Halioglobus japonicus: one gene and its partners. The protein of the gene in region 2 interacts with the protein of the main gene of each other region in a pairwise test. Links are inferred from orthologs where the notes say so. Each region holds a gene or a part of one and is shown on either strand. Other genes may lie near its edges.

Region 1 (5,412 bases), 720 kb from region 2 along the record:
CAAAAACGGTGAAACCATTAAGGTCGATAACCCCTCATCACTACCGGACGTGGCTGATATCGAGGAGATGCGCGAGCCCATCGCCCGTTGCAATATTCTGGTCCCCCAGGATTATCTGGGTAATGTGATTACCCTGTGTGTAGAGAAGCGTGGTGTACAGAAGGACATGCAGTTCCTCGGCGCCCAGGTGCAGGTGGTATACGACATCCCCATGGCCGAAGTGGTGCTGGATTTCTTTGATCGCCTGAAATCGGTCAGCCGCGGCTATGCCTCTCTGGACTACAGTTTTGAGCGTTTTGAAACGGCTAAACTGTCGCGCCTGGACGTGCTGATTAACGGCGATCGCGTCGATGCGCTGGCAGTGATTGTCCACCAAGACCAGGTACAGTATCGCGGTCGTGCGCTGACCGAAAAAATGAAAGAGCTCATTCCAAGGCAGATGTTTGACGTGGCGATCCAGGCAGCCGTCGGCGGCAAGATTGTGGCGCGTACCACGGTGAAAGCCCTGCGCAAGAACGTCACCGCAAAATGTTATGGTGGCGACGCGACCCGAAAGAAGAAGCTGCTCGAGAAGCAGAAAGCGGGCAAGAAACGCATGAAGCAGGTAGGCAGCGTGGAAATCCCCCAGTCGGCTTTCCTCGCAGTACTTAAGGTAGACAGCTAGGACGGACCCTGAATGAGTGGTATGACAATCGATTTTCCCCTGATCCTGGTCATCCTGGTCGGCGGTACCGGCCTGGTATGGCTGCTGGATGCGCTGTTTCTGGCCCCAGGGCGACGCAAGACCATTGCTGGACTGCAGGAGCAGTACCCGGATTGGGAGGCAGAGGGCAGCCCGCAGCGAGAGCAGTTTCGCGCCGGCGTAGCCAGCCAGGCTGCGGAGCCGGTGGTGGTCGAATATGCGCGGTCGTTCTTCCCGGTCTTGTTTGTGGTGTTCGTGTTGCGCTCGTTTCTGGTCGAGCCGTTCCAGATTCCGTCGTCGTCCATGGTTCCCACGCTGCAGGTGGGCGATTACATCCTGGTGAACAAGTTCACCTACGGCATCCGCCTTCCGGTAACGCGCACCAAAGTCGCGGACCTGAATGAACCGGAGCGCGGTGATGTGATGGTGTTTTTCCCGCCCCACATGAATGACACCTACTACATCAAACGCGTGGTCGGTTTGCCCGGGGACACGGTGAGTTACCGCAATAAGCGCCTGTTTGTGAATGGCGAACAGGTCAGTCGCGAAGAAGTGGCCATTATTCCGGGTCCCAATGTGCGTCAGCGTGTTGGTCTTGAGACGCTGGGCGAGGCCCGCCATCTGATGCAGGTCGACGAGGGCCGCATGCCCCGTGACTTCACGGTGCTGGTGCGTCCGGGACACTACTTCATGATGGGCGACAATCGCGACAATAGCTCCGATAGTCGCGTTTGGGGTCAGGTCCCCGAAAAGGATATAGTAGGCAAGGCTTTCGCGATCTGGATGCACTGGGACTCGTTCCTGAGTATCCCCAGCTTCAGCCGCGTTGGCCTGATTGAATGACTATAATTAATTAGCAGCAAACGGAATAGCTCAGGGGAAGCGGATATGCGTCAACGTCAACGTCAAGCAGGTATGGGCCTGTTCGGTGGTCTGATCATCGCCATGATGGCCGGTTTTTATGTGCTTTGCATCGTGAAAATTGTCCCGGTGTACTCTGAGTATGAGTCCATCAAACACATCCTCACAACGATCTCCGACGAACACAAACCCAATGTGACGACCATTGGCGAGATGCGTCGGCGCCTGGCCAACCTGTTTAACTCCAACCAGATCAAGGCGATCAAGGTGAAGGACGTCCAGTTCTATCGCAAGGGCGGCAAGATGTATATCGATGGCCGCTACGAGGGCCGGGTCAATGCCATCGCCAATCTCGATCTGGTGCTGCGTTTTGACGACCTGCTGTTCGTGGCGGGACAGCCCAACGTCAAGTGAATGACCGCGAGCTAAAGGCCGCGCGCCTGCAGCGCGCTCTCGGTTATGAGTTTGCAGACCGCAGTCTGCTTGAGCTGGCGCTGACCCATCGTAGCGCCGGTAACCGCAACAATGAGCGGCTGGAGTTTCTCGGCGACTCCATCGTAAATCACATCATTGCCGAACAGCTTTACCACAAGTTTCCCGATGCCCGCGAGGGAGATATGAGTCGCATGCGCGCCGCCCTGGTTAAAGGTGACACCCTGGCGGAGGTAGCTCAGGAATTGGAGCTGGGTGAGCATTTGACCCTCGGCGCCGGCGAGCGCAAGAGCGGTGGAAGGCGACGTACGTCTATTCTCGCGGATGCCCTGGAGGCCGTGACCGGCGCTATTTTACTCGACAGCGATGTCGAAACCTGTCGCCGCTGTGTGCTGGCCTGGTTTAGTACGCGACTTGAAGAACTGGACCTGGGCAGCGCGGGTAAGGACGCCAAGACCAGTCTGCAGGAGTACTTGCAGGGGCGTGGCAAGCCACTGCCCGAGTACGAATTACTCGGTGTGCTCGGCGATGATCACAATCAGCAGTTCCATGTCGCCTGCCGTCTCACCAAGCCGGCGCTGGTGGTGGAAGGTGCGGGGAGCAGTCGTCGCAAGGCCGAGCAGGCCGCTGCTCGCACTGCGCTTGAGAGGTTGAACGCCTATGGCAAGTGAATCCAAACGCTGTGGCTATGTCGCCATTGTCGGGCGCCCGAACGTGGGCAAGTCTACGCTGCTCAATCACATACTCGGCCAGAAAATCAGTATCACCTCGCGCAAGCCCCAGACGACCCGCCACCAGGTGCTGGGCATTAAGACCGAGGACGATCACCAGATTATTTTTGTCGACACACCCGGGCTGCACAAGGCCGCTGAGAAGGCCATCAACCGCTATATGAACCGAGCTGCGAGTTCGGCGATCAAAGATGTGGATCTGGTGCTGTTTCTGGTTGACCGCACCGCTTGGACCGACGAGGACGAAATGGTCCTGCAACAGGTGGTGCAATCGGGTCTGCCAGCGGTACTGGTGGTGAACAAGGTAGACCTGCTGGACGATAAGGCCGTATTGCTGCCCCACCTGCAGATGCTGGCCGATAAAGCCGATTTCAAGGCGGTGATTCCTGCTTCGGCGCTGCGGCAGCACAACGTCGATGAACTGGAGGCAGAGATTCTCAAATACCTGCCGGAGTCAGAGCACTTTTTTCCTGAAGAACAGATTACCAACCGCAGCCAGCGCTTTCTTGCCGCGGAGATCGTGCGCGAAAAAATCATGCGCCAGTTGGGCGACGAGTTGCCCTACGCTGTGACCGTGGAAATCGAAGAGTTTGCCTACGACGAGGGCATTGTGCATATCTCCGCGCTGATTCTTGTCGAGCGCGACGGACAGAAAAAAATCATTATTGGTGAGAAGGGCAGTCGTCTGCGTTCGATCGGCACTGAAGCGCGCCGAGATATGGAGCGCTTGTTCGATAATAAAGTGATGCTGCGGCTGTGGGTGAAAGTCAAATCGGGTTGGTCTGACGATGAGCGCGCTTTGCGCAGTCTCGGCTACGACGATATCTGAACCGTCGCCGGTGTAGCCCATGCGAGTATCGCTGCAACCAGGCTACGTGCTGCACAGCCGCCCCTATCGGGATTCGAGTAACCTTCTGGAAGTCTTTTCCGCCGAACACGGCCGCGTCAGTCTTGTGGCCAAGGGAGCACGGCGCAAAACCCGCGGTGGCAGCCAGGCGGCGCTGCTGCAGCCATTTTCACCACTGTTGATCAGTTTTACCGGTCGCTCCGAGCTCAAGACCCTTACCCAGGTGGAGTCGGCGGGGCCCGCCACCCACTTGCGCAGTGAACGTCTCTACAGCGGCCTTTACCTGAATGAGATCCTGGTGCGTCTGTTGCATCGCCACGACCCTCATCCGCGCTTGTTTGCAGGCTATGCCGCCGCCGTGCAAGCCCTGGGTGAGGGTGTCGATGTGGAGCACGTGCTGCGGCGCTTCGAACTACAGCTGCTCGACGAACTGGGATATCGGCTGGATCTGGACCGGGAGGGCAGCAGCGGCGAACCGCTCGATGCAGCCACGTGGTACCTTTTCGATCCGGACACAGGCCTGCTGCCTTGCGCCGGCAGCAATGCCCAGAATCGCCCCGCTTATCTGGGCGAGGATTTACTGCAAATAGCCGCCGGGGTGTTCGATGGCAGCGCTCGGCTGACGGCGCGTCGATTGATGCGCCAGGCGCTGGCAGTGCACCTGGGAGACGCACCCTTGCGCAGTCGCGAGTTGTTTCGCGCCCAACCACAGGAGTGATTGAGTGATAGCGATAGGCACCGATATTCTGAAATTCGAGCGCATCGACGAGGTGTTGGGGCGCCTGGGTGATCGCTTTGTTGAGCGGATCCTGACCCCCGAGGAGCGTGTGGAATACGTCGCCAGTTCGCGTCCTGGCAATTTGCTCGCCAAGCGCTTTGCGGCCAAAGAGGCGGTTGCAAAATGCCTGGGAACGGGTATTGGGCGGGGGGTGAGTTGGCAGGATATATGCATAGTTCACGATGAGAACGGGGCCCCCGGTGTGGTGCTCAGTGGCGGCGCACTGGAAGTGGCCAGGACCCGGGGCGGTGCCAGGGTTTTGCTCAGCCTGGCAGATGAAACCGACTGTGTCGTTGCCTTTGCGGTGTTGTCCTGAGCCTGTACACTGCGCGGTGCGAAATAGAATGTGAAAAGCAATGCCTGACTATCCAACGATAGAAGCCTGTATTGGCAATACTCCCCTTGTGCGCCTGCAGCGCCTACCCGGTGAGACCAGTAACACGCTGTTGGTCAAGCTGGAGGGGAATAACCCGGCTGGCTCGGTTAAAGACCGTCCTGCCATCAGCATGATCGCTCAGGCTGAAGCCCGCGGCGATATCCAGCCCGGCGATACTCTGATAGAAGCCACCAGTGGCAATACCGGCATTGCCCTGGCCATGGCCGCAGCCATTCGCGGCTATCCGCTCACGCTGATTATGCCCTCGCATATGAGTGATGAGCGCAAACTGTCCATGTCCGCCTATGGCGCCACATTGGTCGAAGTTTCCCAGGAGGAGGGCATGGAAGGCGCCCGGGATCTGGCTATGGCGATGCAGGCTCGCGGCGAGGGTCGGGTGCTGGATCAGTTCGCCAACCCGGACAACCCGCGCGCCCACCTGACCGGCACAGGGCCGGAGATCTGGCAGCAGACCGACGGCACCATCACGCACTTTGTCAGTTCAATGGGCACGACAGGCACCATAATGGGGACCTCGGCCTACCTCAAACAGCAGAATCCCGACATCCAGATTGTCGGCCTGCAACCCGAAGATGGTTCCAGTATCCCTGGGATTCGCCGCTGGCCGGAGGCTTATCTACCGGCGATCTATGATGCCGCCCGAGTCGATCGGGTGCTCGATATTTCCCAACCGGAATCTGAGCG
Region 2 (7,993 bases):
ATGGATTTTTGCACTCAGGAGCAGTATCAGGAATTTATGCTGCAGGCGCCTGCACTGGAACTCATGATGGTTCGCAGCGACATCCACCTGTTCAAGTTCTGGCTGACCGTTGGCCAGGAAGAGCAGCAAGCGCGGTTCAATAAACGTCGCCAGGATCCGCTGAAGCAGTGGAAGCTGTCTCCTATCGACGAGGCGGCCCAAAGCCGCTGGGATGACTATACCCAGGCAAAAGAAGATATGTTTTTTTATACCGATACGGCCCACGCGCCCTGGACGATTGTGAAATCCTCAGACAAAAAACGCGCCCGCATCGCCTGCCTGCAACACTTTCTGAGCTCACTGGAATACCCGGAAAAGCGTGACGATTTGCTCCATATGGACCCGCTTATCGTCGGTCAGAGCGAATACGCCATCGGCTAAAAAACGATCTAAAATAGCTATAGACGCCCTTACCGACCCGTGCTACATTTTGGTCTGTCGCACACTTCTGTGCAGCAATAAAAACTCTGCTACTCAACTTTTTAGCTTCACCCGGCCGGCAGCAGCCGCGCGCATGTATCTAATTCTTTTTCCTTTCACGCCTCTATTGCATCGCATTTATGAATCTTACTGATCTGAAGAACAAACCCACCCAGGAACTCATCGATATTGCCAAGGAGATGGGCATTGAAAACATGGCCCGCTCACGGAAGCAGGACATCATCTTTGCCATTCTCAAGCGACACGCCAAAAGCGGTGAAGATATCTACGGTGACGGTGTATTGGAAATTCTCCAGGACGGCTTCGGCTTCCTGCGCAGCGCTGACAGCTCTTACCTGGCTGGCCCCGACGACATTTATGTCTCGCCGAGCCAGATCCGCCGCTTCAACTTGCGCACCGGCGACACCATTTCCGGCAAGATTCGCCCGCCGAAAGATTCCGAGCGCTACTTCGCATTGCTCAAGGTTGGCGAGGTTAACTTCAGTAAACCTGAACAATCCAAGAACAAGATCCTGTTCGAAAACCTGACGCCGCTGTTCCCGGATGAGCGCCTGACTCTTGAAAAGGGCAACGGCAGCTCCGAGGACCTCACCGGCCGCATCATCGACCTGGTGGCCCCGATTGGTAAAGGCCAGCGTGGCCTGTTAGTAGCACCGCCCAAGGCCGGTAAAACCATCATGATGCAGAACATCGCCCAGGCGATTATCAGCAACAACCCTGAGTGCTACATCATCGTACTGCTGATCGACGAGCGTCCCGAAGAAGTGACAGAGATGCAGCGCTCTGTCGGTGCCCGCGGTGCCGAGGTCGTTGCGTCGACCTTCGATGAGCCACCCTCGCGCCACGTGCAGGTGGCGGATATGGTTATCGAAAAGGCCAAGCGCCTGGTGGAGCACAAGCGTGACGTTGTGATCCTGCTCGACTCCATCACCCGTCTGGCACGTGCGTACAACACGGTTATCCCCTCGTCCGGCAAGGTACTTACCGGTGGTGTAGACGCCCACGCTCTGGAACGCCCCAAGCGCTTCTTTGGCGCCGCGCGGAACATCGAGGAAGGCGGCAGCCTGTCCATCATCGCTACCGCCCTGATCAATACCGGCTCCAAAATGGACGAGGTGATTTACGAGGAGTTCAAGGGCACCGGTAACATGGAACTGCATCTGGATCGCAAGGTGGCTGAAAAGCGCGTGTATCCCGCAATCAACATCCGCTCTTCCGGCACTCGCCGCGAAGAACTGCTGACCGGCGATGAAGAACTGCAGCGCATGTGGATCCTGCGCAAGCTGCTGCACGGCATGGAAGATCTGCCCGCGGTGGAATTCCTGATCGACAAGCTCAAGGACACCAAGACCAACGACGAGTTCTTCCTGTCCATGAAGCGCAAGTGACGTTGCCCTCGGCAATGTCATCCCTGCGAAGGCAGGGATCCAGGGGTTCTGCAGTCATAGATCATCTCGAACCAGACAATTAATCAAAGAGCCGGTTCAATTCCCGATGAATACTTGTTCTTTGTCCAAAAGGCCAGTGAATTCCCGCCTGCGCGGGAATGACGGGGAGCAGAAATGAAATACAAAGACCTCCGCGACTTTATTGCCGAGCTTGAACAGCGCGGCGAGCTGGTGCGCATTACCGCGGAGGTCGACCCTAATCTTGAGATGACGGAAATCGCCGACCGCACCCTGCGGGCCGGCGGTCCGGCGCTGCTGTTCGAAAATCCCAAGGGGTTCGACACACCGGTGCTGGCCAACCTGTTCGGCACCGAGCAGCGGGTGGCACTGGGCATGGGTGGAGAGAATGTCACCGCCCTGCGCGAGATCGGGGAGCTACTGGCCTATCTACGCCAACCGGACCCCCCAAAGGCTTTCGCGACCTGGCCGACAAGGCCCCGGTACTCAAAAAAGTCCTCAACATGGGCCCGAAGATGGTCCGCAACCCACCCTGCCAGTATCACGCCAAGCAGGGCGACGAAGTCGATCTGTATCAACTGCCGATCCAGACCTGCTGGCCCGGCGATGCGGGCCCGCTGGTCACCTGGCCGCTGGTGATTACCCGCGGTCCCGATAAGGAACGCCAGAATCTCGGCATTTACCGCATGCAGTTGATCGGCAAAAACAAGCTGATCATGCGCTGGCTCTCGCACCGCGGTGGCGCTCTGGACTATCGCGAATGGCAATTGAAGCACCCGGGCAAACGCTACCCTGTGGCGATTGCCCTGGGCGCAGATCCGGCCACGACGCTGGGAGCGGTAACGCCTATTCCTGACCCGGTGTCTGAGTACGCTTTCGCCGGCCTGCTGCGGGGTTCCAAAACCGAGCTAGCAGAGTGCTTCACACCACTATGCAGGGAACACGGCCTGCAGGTACCCGCCAGCGCAGAGTACATACTCGAAGGCTATCTGGAACCCGGAGAAGAGGCCGACGAGGGCCCCTTTGGCGATCACACCGGCTACTATAACGAAGTCGAGCGCTTCCCGGTATTTACCGTTGAGGCGATTACGCACCGCGAAGATCCCATATACCACAGTACCTACACTGGCAGACCGCCCGATGAACCGGCCGTACTCGGCGTCGCCCTGAACGAAGTCTTCGTGCCGCTGCTGCAGAAGCAGTTTCCCGAGATCGTGGACTTCTACCTGCCGCCCGAGGGCTGCTCCTATCGGATGGCCGTCGTCACCATGCGCAAGGAATATCCCGGCCACGCCAAACGGATCATGCTCGGCGTGTGGTCATTCCTGCGCCAGTTCATGTACACCAAGTTTGTCATCGTCACCGATGAAGACGTGAATGCCCGCGACTGGAAAGACGTGATCTGGGCCATGACCACGCGCATGGACCCGCAGCGCGACAGCGTATTCATCGAGAACACCCCCATCGACTATCTGGATTTCGCGTCACCTGTGGCTGGCCTTGGCTCCAAGGTGGGCTTTGATGCGACCAACAAGTGGCCAGGAGAAACCGACCGCGAATGGGGTGAGCCGATTGCCATGGACCAGGCCGTAAAAGACCGGGTCGACGAGCTATGGGACGAGCTGGGCATCTCCTGACCGCCCCAGCTCGACAGACCTCACAAATCCAACAACAAGACCTCGACCTCATCACCAGGGGCAACCGTTGTCCCCACAGGAATGACCGCCAGGGCATTGCTGTAACTGACAGAACTCAACACGCCTGAACTCTGGTTGGAGAGGCGCTTTGCAACCAGGCCAGTGCTGTCTCGCTCGACAATCACCCGCAGGTAATCCTGCCTGCTACCGGCACGCTTGACGGCAAAGTCGGCCCGCGCCACCAGCGAGGGTGCGGGCGCTTCCGCCAGGCCCTGCATACGCTGCAGAAAAGGTCTTGCCACCAGTTGAAAGGTGACAAATACCGATGTGGGGTTGCCGGGCAGCCCAATAAACGGCGTGTCACCGATGCGGCCAAAGGCCAGGGGCTTGCCGGGCTTAATGGCGAGTTTCCACAGCGACAGTGCACCAAGGCGCTCTACCTGTCCTTTCACGTGGTCTTCTTCGCCAACGGAAACGCCGCCAGAGGTGATAACCACATCGGCGCGCTGTGCCGCAGCCTCCAGGGCATCTCCGGTAGCCTCAGGGGTATCCGCCACCATGCCACCGTCGACAAACTCCATACCCAGCGAACGCACCAGGCCCGCCAACGTATAGCGATTGGAATTGTAGAGCTGACCCGGAGCGAGTTCGCCCTGCCCAGGCTCAACCAGCTCATCGCCCGTCGACAGCACGGTCACGCGCAGCGGCCGGTACACCGCCACCTGCGCACGCCCGACCGAGGCCAGCAGGCCAAGGTCCTGCGGCCTGAGACGGCGGCCGCGCACCAACACGGTTGCGCCGCGGGCAATATCCTGGCCGCGAGGGCGGACATTGGCCCCCGCCTCGAGGGGATGATGAATACGCAGCTGGCCTTCTTCCTCAGTACAGTTTTCCTGCATGGCCACAGCATCAGCGCCGGGAGGGATCTCAGCACCGGTAAATATTCTGGCTGCCGTACCCGGCTCAAGTTGTTCACCTACCTGACCCGCCGCGATACGCTGCGCGACCGGCAATAATTGTCCCGCATCAGCAGCGCGCAGGGCATAACCGTCCATGGCAGAGTTGTCATTGAGCGGCACATCTATCGGCGAAGCGACATCTTCCGCCAGGGTCAGCCCCAGGGCATCCATAACGCAGACATACTGAGGTTCGGGCGGCACAGGTGCCTGGCTGACTACCTGGGCCAGCGCATCAGCCAGCGGAGTCAGGCCGCTCAAGCGTGCTGGCTCCTGACGCGCAATACACCGACAAAATTACAGGGGCGGTAAGTCGAATCGAGTTGGTCGCGGATCAGGCCGCCCCAGGCAGTGCGACAGGCACCGGTGGAGCCCGGCATACAGAAGATCACCGTGTTATTGGCCAGGCCCGCGAGTGCCCGAGACTGGACTGTGGAGGAACCGATTTCCTCATAAGACAGGGCGCGAAACACTTCGCCAAATCCGTCGATGGACTTATCGAACAGCGGCGCAACCGCTTCCGGAGTCGAATCACGCCCTGAAAAGCCGGTACCGCCGGTCACCAGCACCGCCTCAATCGCATCATCGGCAATCCAGGCCGAGAGTACCGCTCGAATCTGGTAAATATCGTCGATCACTATCTGCTTGTCCCGCAGCGCGTGGCCGGCGTCGCCCAATGCCTCCACCAGAAATTGTCCGGAGGTGTCATTTTCATCGGTACGGGTGTCCGAAACTGTCAGCACAGCCACACCCAGGGACTGGGGGCTGTCGTCGGTGGCCTTGGCCATGGAGAGAACTCCTTATGCTTGCTGTTCGTAGTATTGCTTGACCATATCGCCGATCGTATTGCGCCAGGGCAACTGCTTGATCGCGAAGGTATTGCGGATTTTGCTGCACTCCAGAGAGCGGTTGAGACTGGGAGCATCTTCCGACAATTGCTGCAGTTCCACCGGCTCAGGGCTGACGTCGCTAAACTGCGTAGCCGCGGCCAGCACGGATTCGGCGAATTCGTAGTAGGTCGCCGTCTCGGAGCTGCAGTAGTGGAAAAAGCCCCACAGTTCAGCCCCCTGCTGAGCTGGTCGATAATCGCCGAGACCACCCGGGCGCCGTCATCCGAAGACACCGGGCAACCGCGCAGGTTGTTATCCAGCACCAGCTGCTTGCCGCGGCGCATATCGCCCAGCATCTGCGTCACCAGGTTGGGTCCATCACTGGCGAAGACCGGCCCCAGCCGCAGAATAAGGTGACGGTCACAATTCTCTCGCACGACCTGTTCAGCGGCAGCCAGTAACGGACCCACCCCCTCCTCGCTATCGGGAATATCGTCTTCGTTGTACATGCGGTCGAGCTTCCCGGAGAACACCCGGGCACTGGACACAAACAAATGGGCGGCGCCATCACGCTGACAGCACTTTGCCACCCAGTGACTGCGTTTCAGATCGAGATCGCCAATCTCCTGACCACTGTCAGCCACCGCTTCAATGCGAATATCCACTACCAATTCTGCATCAACGCGGCGAATAGCCTTCTTGGCCTGGCGCTCACTTTTCCAACGCGATGCCGCCCACGTCACACTGGTGACCTCGTGCCGCCCCTTGTCAGCGAGAAATTCGCCGAGGGCACGCCCCAGCGGGCTGTCAGAACCGAGAAGAAGAACGCGCAAAATGTAACAACTGTCGTGAGTATGGATGCCAGAAAGGTAACATATTTGCCGGCCAGTGGGCGTCGCGGCCGGTAAATTCGGAAAAAGTACCGGTGGGAGCCCCCAAAACCCAGAAAGGCCGCTAAATGCGGCCTTTCAAGGGAGCGAAACACGGTTTCGTCAGAACGGAATATCGTCGTCGAAATCGCCGAAATCCTGAGGGGCAGGTTGTGCCGCGGAAGCCGGCGCGCTCTGCGGCACTGCCGCGGCGCCACCGGATTGTCCTTGCGGTGCCTGGCTGAAGCCACTGTCACCGCCGTAACCACCCTGTTGACCACCGCCAGCACCGCGGGGGTCGAGCATCTGCATTTCGTTGACGAGGATTTCGGTGGTGTAACGGTCCTGGCCGGACTGATCCTGCCATTTCCTGGTTTGCAGAGAACCCTCCACATACACCTTGGAGCCCTTTTTCAGGTACTCACCGGCAATTTGGCCCAGGCGATAGTTGCCCCGATCGCGGAACACGACCCGGTGCCACTCGGTGCGCTCTTTCTGTTCGCCGGTCTGGCGATCCTTCCAGGTCTCACTGGTAGCGATGCTGGCGTTGGTCACTGCCCCACCGTCCGGGAAGAAGCGGGTCTCCGGGTCGTTACCCAGATTGCCGACGATGATCACTTTATTGACTCCGCGTGACGCCATGGAGGTTCCTCTCAATACTGGTAATAAGATTATTTTTGCGAACGCAGGACTATAACAATCCCCTGCCGTGAAAGCGACCGCCGCCTGTCATCAAAAGGCGGCGTGCGCCTAGTCTCTCGCGGGCGCAGAAGCCGCCAGGTTCACGCTCGCGAACCCGGGCAGTGACAGCAGCCACCAAAGCCCGCCCAGCGCCACGCAGGCGGCAAACAAGGCCGACTGGCCACCGGTTTGCAGCAGCCAGCCACCGGCCGCGCCACCGGCAAAAGCACCGAGAAACTGGCAGGTGGAGAACACGCCCAACGCGGTTCCCTTGCCGCCGGGGAATACAGCCTTGCTCACCAGAGATGGCAGCGTGGCTTCGAGGTAGTTGAAGCCGATGAAAAACACCCACAGGCCAAGGTAGATCGCGAGCGGAGCTGGGGTGCTCGCCATCAGGCCCAGTGCGCCTACCACCAGCGTAATTGCCACCAGAAAGACCTCGCGGAGCCTACCCTTGCGCTCGGCGAGTATCATCAATGGCACCATACCCAGCAGCGACAGGGCGAGAGCCGGTAGATACACCTGCCAATGACTGTCTCGCCCCAGACCCGCCACATCACGGAGCAGCTGGGGCACCACCAGAAAGCAGGCCATCAAGACGAAATGCAGGCAGAACACCCCAAAATTCAGCCGCAGCAGATGGGTATTGGCCAGGCTGCGTGCCAACAAGGCGCCGCGCAGGCCAACCTCATCGTGCTGCATGCCCCGCGGCGGCGTGGGTACCAGTGCTACCACAATCAAGATACCGCCAAGCGCCAGTACCGCGGTGAACCAGAACACCAGCGACAAACCACCGGCCGTGGCCAGTACAGGCCCCAGGATCAGCGCCAGCGCGAACGACATGCCAATACTCATCCCTATCACCGCCATAGCCTTGGTGCGCTGCTCATTGCGGGTCAGATCTGCGGCCAGAGCCATGACAGTGCTGGCAATGGCACCGGCTCCCTGGAGCGCGCGCCCGGCGATAATGCCGTAAATATCATCGGCCATCGCGGCCAGACCGCTGCCCAGGGCAAACACCAGCAGGCCACCGATAATCACCGGTTTGCGACCAATGCGGTCGGATAACCAGCCCAGGGGGATCTGCAACAGCGCCTGACTCAAGCCATATATACCCAGTGCCAGGCCAATGGC
Region 3 (5,512 bases), 540 kb from region 2 along the record:
ACGACATGGGTAGGTTTCGACAACTACACCCCCCTCGGACGCCGCGAATTTGGCGGTACCGCCGCGCTGCCCATCTGGATTGATTACATGCGCCTGGCGCTAGCAAACAGTGAAGACCGGGAGCGCCGACTACCGCCGGGTATCGTCAACGTGAAAATCGACCCGGAAACGGGCCTGCTGGCAGGGTCGCGAAACCCCAAAGCAATCTTTGAGTACTTCCGTCAGGAGCATGTCCCTGCCAGCAGCGGCAAGGACGGCGACAGCCTGAGCCCCGGGAGTCAGGGCACGGACGATCTGGTACAGGATATTTTCTGACCCCGAACCTGGATCAGAGCGTGGGCGCGTAGTCCTCCGGCAGCGCCACCCGGGCCACGCCCGACTCAATCGCTGCCCGCGCCACCGCCGGCGCAAGGCGCCCCAGCAAACGACTGTCCATGGGCTTGGGTATGATGTACTCAGGCCCGAACGCCAGTGATTCCACGCCACAGGCATCGAGCACAGCCTGCTCAACCGGTTCCCTGGCAAGGTCGCACAGCGCCTGTACCGCTGCCACCTTCATCTCTTCATTAATGGCGCTGGCACGCACATCCAACGCGCCGCGGAAAATAAAGGGGAAGCCCAGCACATTGTTGACCTGGTTAGGGTAGTCCGACCGGCCGGTGGCAATAATCAGATCATCCCGGGTCGCCAGTGCCAGCTCCGGCTTAATCTCCGGGTCGGGGTTGGAACAGGCAAAGACCACCGGGCGGTCCGCCATGGACAGCAGCATTTCCGGGCTGAGCAGATCAGCTCCGGACAGGCCGATAAAGACGTCTGCACCACTGATGGCATCTGACAGGCTGCGCTTGTCGGTGCGATTGGCGAACTCCTGCTTGTAGGTGTTCACCCCTTCGCGGCCTTCATAAATCACACCGCGGCGGTCCAGCATATAAATGTTTTCCCGGCGCGCACCGAGGCTGATCAGCAAGCGCATGCAGGCAATCGCTGCGGCACCGGCACCGAGGCAGGTTACTACGGCGTCTTCAATCCGCTTGCCTTGAATTTCCAGCGCGCTCACGAGCCCGGCCGCGGTCACAATCGCGGTACCGTGCTGATCATCGTGAAATACCGGAATATCGCAGCGCTCAATCAGCGCAGACTCAATCTCAAAACACTCGGGTGCCTTGATGTCTTCCAGGTTAATGCCGCCAAAGGTCGTGGCAATACGGGCAACCGTATCGATAAATTCGCCCGCATCTTCGGTTTCAACTTCAATATCGATGGAGTTAATGCCCGCAAAACGTTTGAACAGCAGCGCCTTGCCTTCCATCACCGGCTTGCTGGCCAGTGCGCCCAGATTGCCCAGGCCCAATACAGCGGTACCGTTGCTGATCACCGCCACAAGATTGCCCTTGCCGGTATAGCGATAGGCGTTCTCGACATCGGCGGCGATTTCACGGCAGGGCTCAGCGACACCGGGTGAATACGCAAGTGAGAGGTCTCGCTGGGTTTCGGCGGGGGTGGTCAATTCCACACTGATTTTGCCCGGCGTTGGCAGCGCATGGTAATCCAACGCATCTTGCATCAGCTCTTCTGACATGGAGTATCCCCGAAAAAAAGGAGTGAGAGAATAATGAAAAGCGGCTACTGCCACAAGGTGATAATTTACGCTACGAAGGATTCATTTCCAGCATCTCGGGATGACCGAGGGTGAGCATCCACCAACCACCGTCTCTGGGCACCAGCCAGCCGCGCACTTCGACTTCCCGACCCTCCAGACGCCTCAGCTCAGACCGCTTAAACGCCGCCTGGTTCGGTTCAGCTATCTTGACCCCCAACTTGCCCCCCAGCTGCACCCACCAGCCGTTATCCTTGAAGGACACCCGGGTCACCACATCGCGGACCCGCTTGAATCCACCGTCGCCAGGGCCGAGATCGGCCATGCGCACCGGCGCATAGAAAGGCTCACCCCACACACCCCGCCGGGCAGCGCGCGCCCCTGACTCCGCAACTGCCAGACAATCGGCGTAGGCAGTATTGGGAGCGATGGCAACGTGAAAGCCCATGCCCTGGGCAAGCAACTGGGCCGACAGGCTATTGCCCTGGGCATCGAAGGTATAGGCGAGCAGCCGCCCATGGCGGTCCCGTGCTTGGGCAGCATCGGCCAACCAAACCTCGCCACTACGGGTCAGGTCCTGCAAGGTACGCCGGGCTTCTTCAGCGAATGGCTCATCGGCAGCGCCATCTCGACCCCGCTCAGGTGTGTTCACCCCCACCAGCCGAACACGCTCACCACCGCGCAACCGTAGCGTGTCGCCATCGTAGACATGTTCTACCGCGGCTTTGCGCAGGGTCGCGGGATCTGCGGCGCACTGCGCGACCGCTGTCGAGGCGCTGCCTGCGGGGCTCCCGGCGCCATCGCAAGCACTGACGGCCAGACATAAAAAAAGCGCCAGACTCGCGGTGGGTCGGCGCTTTTTCTGCTCTGCGACGAAGCGCAGCACGTTTTGACGCTTAACTTTTCTTGGTGCCGCGGCTGCCAAAACGTTTCTTGAAGCGGTCTACACGGCCGCCGGAATCAACAATCTTCTGCTTACCTGTGAAGAACGGGTGGCACTTCGAGCACACGTCGATGTGCAGGTCCTGGCACAGGGTAGAGCGAGTTTCGATCTTGTTACCGCAGCTGCAGGTAGCAGTCACGGTTTCGTACTTGGGATGTAGTTCAGCTTGCATTGTATAGCTCCTTAATGATGCCGCCACCCGATCCCTGTCGGGCACCGCATCCGGTTGCTGGAGAAAAAGAGGCGCGCATATTACCAGACCCTGCCCGATTAGCAAGTACTCAATATTGGCCGTTTTCGCGCCATTGAGGTCGCCTTTGGCGGGGCACGCAACCGGTTGTTACACTGGCGTTTTGACCCCAGGACGACCCCCAACCGTGACCATACTGCGTCTGGCCCTGCCAACGCCCCTGCGCGCGCTGTTCGACTACCTGCCGCCGGCAGGCAGCCAATCGGCGCAGCTGCGCCCGGGGCAACGGCTCAGCGTTCCCTTTGGCCACCGCGAGCTCTGCGGCGTGCTGGTGGAAGTCATGGCAGATCCTCAATCCACCGATTTCGAGCTCAAGCAAGCCAGCGAGCTGCTGGATCCGGAACCACTGCTACCGAAGACCCTCCAGAAACTCTGCCAGTGGGCCGCCGACTACTATCAGCACCCGATCGGCGAAGTCCTGGCGGCGGCGTTCCCCACCCGCCTGCGCAAAGGCAACCCGCACCGCGGCCTGACTATTCCCGGCTGGCAATTAACCACCCAGGGCAAGGGCCTGGGCGAGGGCGCACTGGGGCGCTCGCCGCGTCAGGCAGAGGCGCTTGCGGCCCTGCGCCAGCAAGGCCCCACCAGCGGCCAGCAATTGGCCGCCGCAGGCATCAAACGCCCGGCGTTGAAATCCCTGCAGGACAAAGGGCTAGCAGAACCCTGCGAGATATCTCCCGCCCACTGCCACGCCAGCGCTCGACCGGGCCTGGCGCTCAACAACGAACAGGCGCAGGCGCTACAGGCACTGATAGCAACCTCAGAGGGGTTCAGCTGCCATCTGCTCGAGGGCGTCACCGGGTCGGGCAAAACCGAGGTTTATCTGCAGCTGATTGCCCACTGCCTGGCCCAGGGCAAGCAAGCCCTGGTCCTGATTCCGGAAATTGGGCTCACGCCTCAGACCCTGGCGCGGTTTGAGCAGCGCTTTGATACCGATATCGCCGTATTGCACTCGGGCCTCGGCGAGGTCCAGCGCGAGCGGGCCTGGGAGGCCGCGCGCACCGGTATCGCACGGATTGTCATTGGCACGCGCTCTGCGGTGTTGACCCCCATGGTCGATCCCGGCCTGATCGTGGTCGACGAGGAACACGACAGCTCTTTCAAGCAGCAGGACGGTTTCCGCTATTCTGCCAGGGATGTGGCGGTAAAGCGCGGCCAGCTCGAGCGCTGCCAGGTCTTGTTGGGCAGTGCCACGCCCTCATTGGAGACCCTGCACAATGCGCTGCAGGGCCGCTATCAGCACCACCGCCTCACCGAGCGAGCCGGTAGCGGCGAGCTCCCCCAACTCACCGTTCTGGATGTACGCCGTCAGCCGCTCCAGGCCGGCCTGTCGGAAGCCCTGGTCAAGGCCGTGGGGGATACACTGGCCCGGGGCGAACAGTCCCTTCTGTTTCTCAATCGGCGCGGCTTTGCTCCGACCGTGCAGTGCCACGACTGCGGCTGGATCGCCGACTGCAACCACTGCGACGCACGCCTGACGCTGCATCGCCGCCAGCGCCGTCTGCGCTGCCATCACTGCGGTCACAGCGAGCCACTGCCGGGTAGCTGCCCACAGTGCCGCAGTGAGCAATTACTTACCCAGGGAGTGGGCACAGAACAAGCAGAAGAGTTTCTAAGGCAACGATTCCCGGACACCGCCCTGTATCGCGTCGACAGCGATTCCATGCAGGGCCGGGAGGCCATGCAGGCGCTGGTCGATCAGGTTAATGAAGGCCAGCCTTGCATATTGCTGGGCACCCAGATGCTTACCAAGGGCCACCATTTCCCCGCGGTCTCCCTGGTGGGCGTCATCGACATGGATGCGCTGTTATTCAGCGGCGATTTTCGCGGTGAAGAACGCGCTGCCCAACTGCTGACCCAGGTGGCCGGACGCGCCGGACGCGCTGACACCGGTGGCCAGGTACTGATCCAGACCCACCACCCTGAGCATCCGTGCCTGCAGGGCACCCTGAGCCAGACCTATCACGAGCAAGCACTGGCCATGCTGGCGGAGCGCTTAGAGCGCAACCTGCCACCGACGGGCAACCTCGCCCTGCTGCGCAGCGACTGCACCGACGCCCGCCAGGGCGAACACTTCCTGCAGACACTGCGTCACAACGCCCAGCGTCAGATGCCCGCCGGCGTGGCCCTGATTGGCCCGCTACCCGCCCCCATGCAGCGCCGGGCCGGTCGGTTCCGGGCCCAGTTGCTGATTCACGGCGGCGAGCGAGCCCAGGTTCACCGGGCCGCGCGGCTACTGGTCAGTATCGCCCAGCGCCAGAAAGTGGCCCGCAATCTCAGTTGGTCGGTCGACATCGACCCCCAGGACATGTTCTAAGACCGCCTGTGTCTGGCCTTCGGCGCCGCGAGCGGCGATAATACGCCCATTGCGCCAATCGCGGCGCCAGAACCAATACACGCAGGTAATCTCCCCCGCAATGAAGGAACAAATCTCCCAGCTGATTGAACAGGCGCTGGCGGCACTGGTCGAGCAGCAACAGCTCCCGGCCGACACCACCCCTCGCATCCAGATTGATCGCACCAAAGACAAAAGCCACGGTGACCTGGCCAGTAATATTGCGCTGACCCTGGCCAAGGCCGCCGGCATGAAGCCCAGGGATCTGGCCACGCTGATCTGTGAGGCTCTGCCTGTCTCCGATATTCTCGATCGCACTGAGATTGCCGGCCCGGCTTTATCAATTTTTTCCTGTCCCAGGGCAGCAGCCGCGCGGTCGTCCGCCAG

Evidence for each region. Proteins that work in one complex are often made in the same cells at the same time.
Region 1: the proteins of ssb (region 2) and recO interact in binary tests that used the Escherichia coli proteins (3 or more experiments, as listed by UniProt). The link is inferred for Halioglobus japonicus from one-to-one orthologs.
Region 3: the proteins of ssb (region 2) and BST95_RS03870 interact in binary tests that used the Escherichia coli proteins (3 or more experiments, as listed by UniProt). The link is inferred for Halioglobus japonicus from one-to-one orthologs.

Annotation. Positions count from the first base shown.
Region 1 is NZ_CP019450.1:2,065,392-2,070,803, forward strand. Bases 2,532-5,412 are described here. They hold recO (DNA repair protein RecO), read left to right. Parts: upstream 2,532-3,554; coding sequence 3,555-4,271; downstream 4,272-5,412. Other genes in these bases: rnc (ribonuclease III), read left to right, coding at 2,532-2,646; era (GTPase Era), read left to right, coding at 2,636-3,535; acpS (holo-ACP synthase), read left to right, coding at 4,276-4,647; cysM (cysteine synthase CysM), read left to right, coding at 4,688-5,412. In the rest of the region: lepA (translation elongation factor 4), read left to right, coding at 1-664; lepB (signal peptidase I), read left to right, coding at 686-1,525; BST95_RS09720 (DUF4845 domain-containing protein), read left to right, coding at 1,571-1,957; more of rnc, read left to right, coding at 1,954-2,531. UniProt on the Escherichia coli protein: Involved in DNA repair and RecF pathway recombination.
Region 2 is NZ_CP019450.1:1,346,679-1,354,671, reverse strand. The notes cover bases 5,062-7,993. They hold ssb (single-stranded DNA-binding protein), read right to left. Parts: upstream 6,821-7,993; coding sequence 6,302-6,820; downstream 5,062-6,301. Other genes in these bases: BST95_RS06430 (MFS transporter), read right to left, coding at 6,929-7,993; moaB (molybdenum cofactor biosynthesis protein B), read right to left, coding at 5,062-5,267. Also shown: ppk2 (polyphosphate kinase 2), read left to right, coding at 1-420; transcription termination factor Rho, read left to right, coding at 600-1,868; BST95_RS06450 (molybdopterin molybdotransferase MoeA), read right to left, coding at 3,544-4,740; more of moaB, read right to left, coding at 4,737-5,061. UniProt on the Escherichia coli protein: Plays an important role in DNA replication, recombination and repair. Binds to ssDNA and to an array of partner proteins to recruit them to their sites of action during DNA metabolism. Acts as a sliding platform that migrates on DNA via reptation.
Region 3 is NZ_CP019450.1:806,755-812,266, reverse strand. What follows is about bases 2,532-5,512. They hold BST95_RS03870 (primosomal protein N'), read left to right. Parts: upstream 2,532-2,917; coding sequence 2,918-5,107; downstream 5,108-5,512. Other genes in these bases: rpmE (50S ribosomal protein L31), read right to left, coding at 2,532-2,712. Also shown: BST95_RS03890 (penicillin-binding protein 1A), read left to right, coding at 1-315; BST95_RS03885 (malic enzyme-like NAD(P)-binding protein), read right to left, coding at 329-1,579; BST95_RS03880 (thermonuclease family protein), read right to left, coding at 1,650-2,483; more of rpmE, read right to left, coding at 2,494-2,531.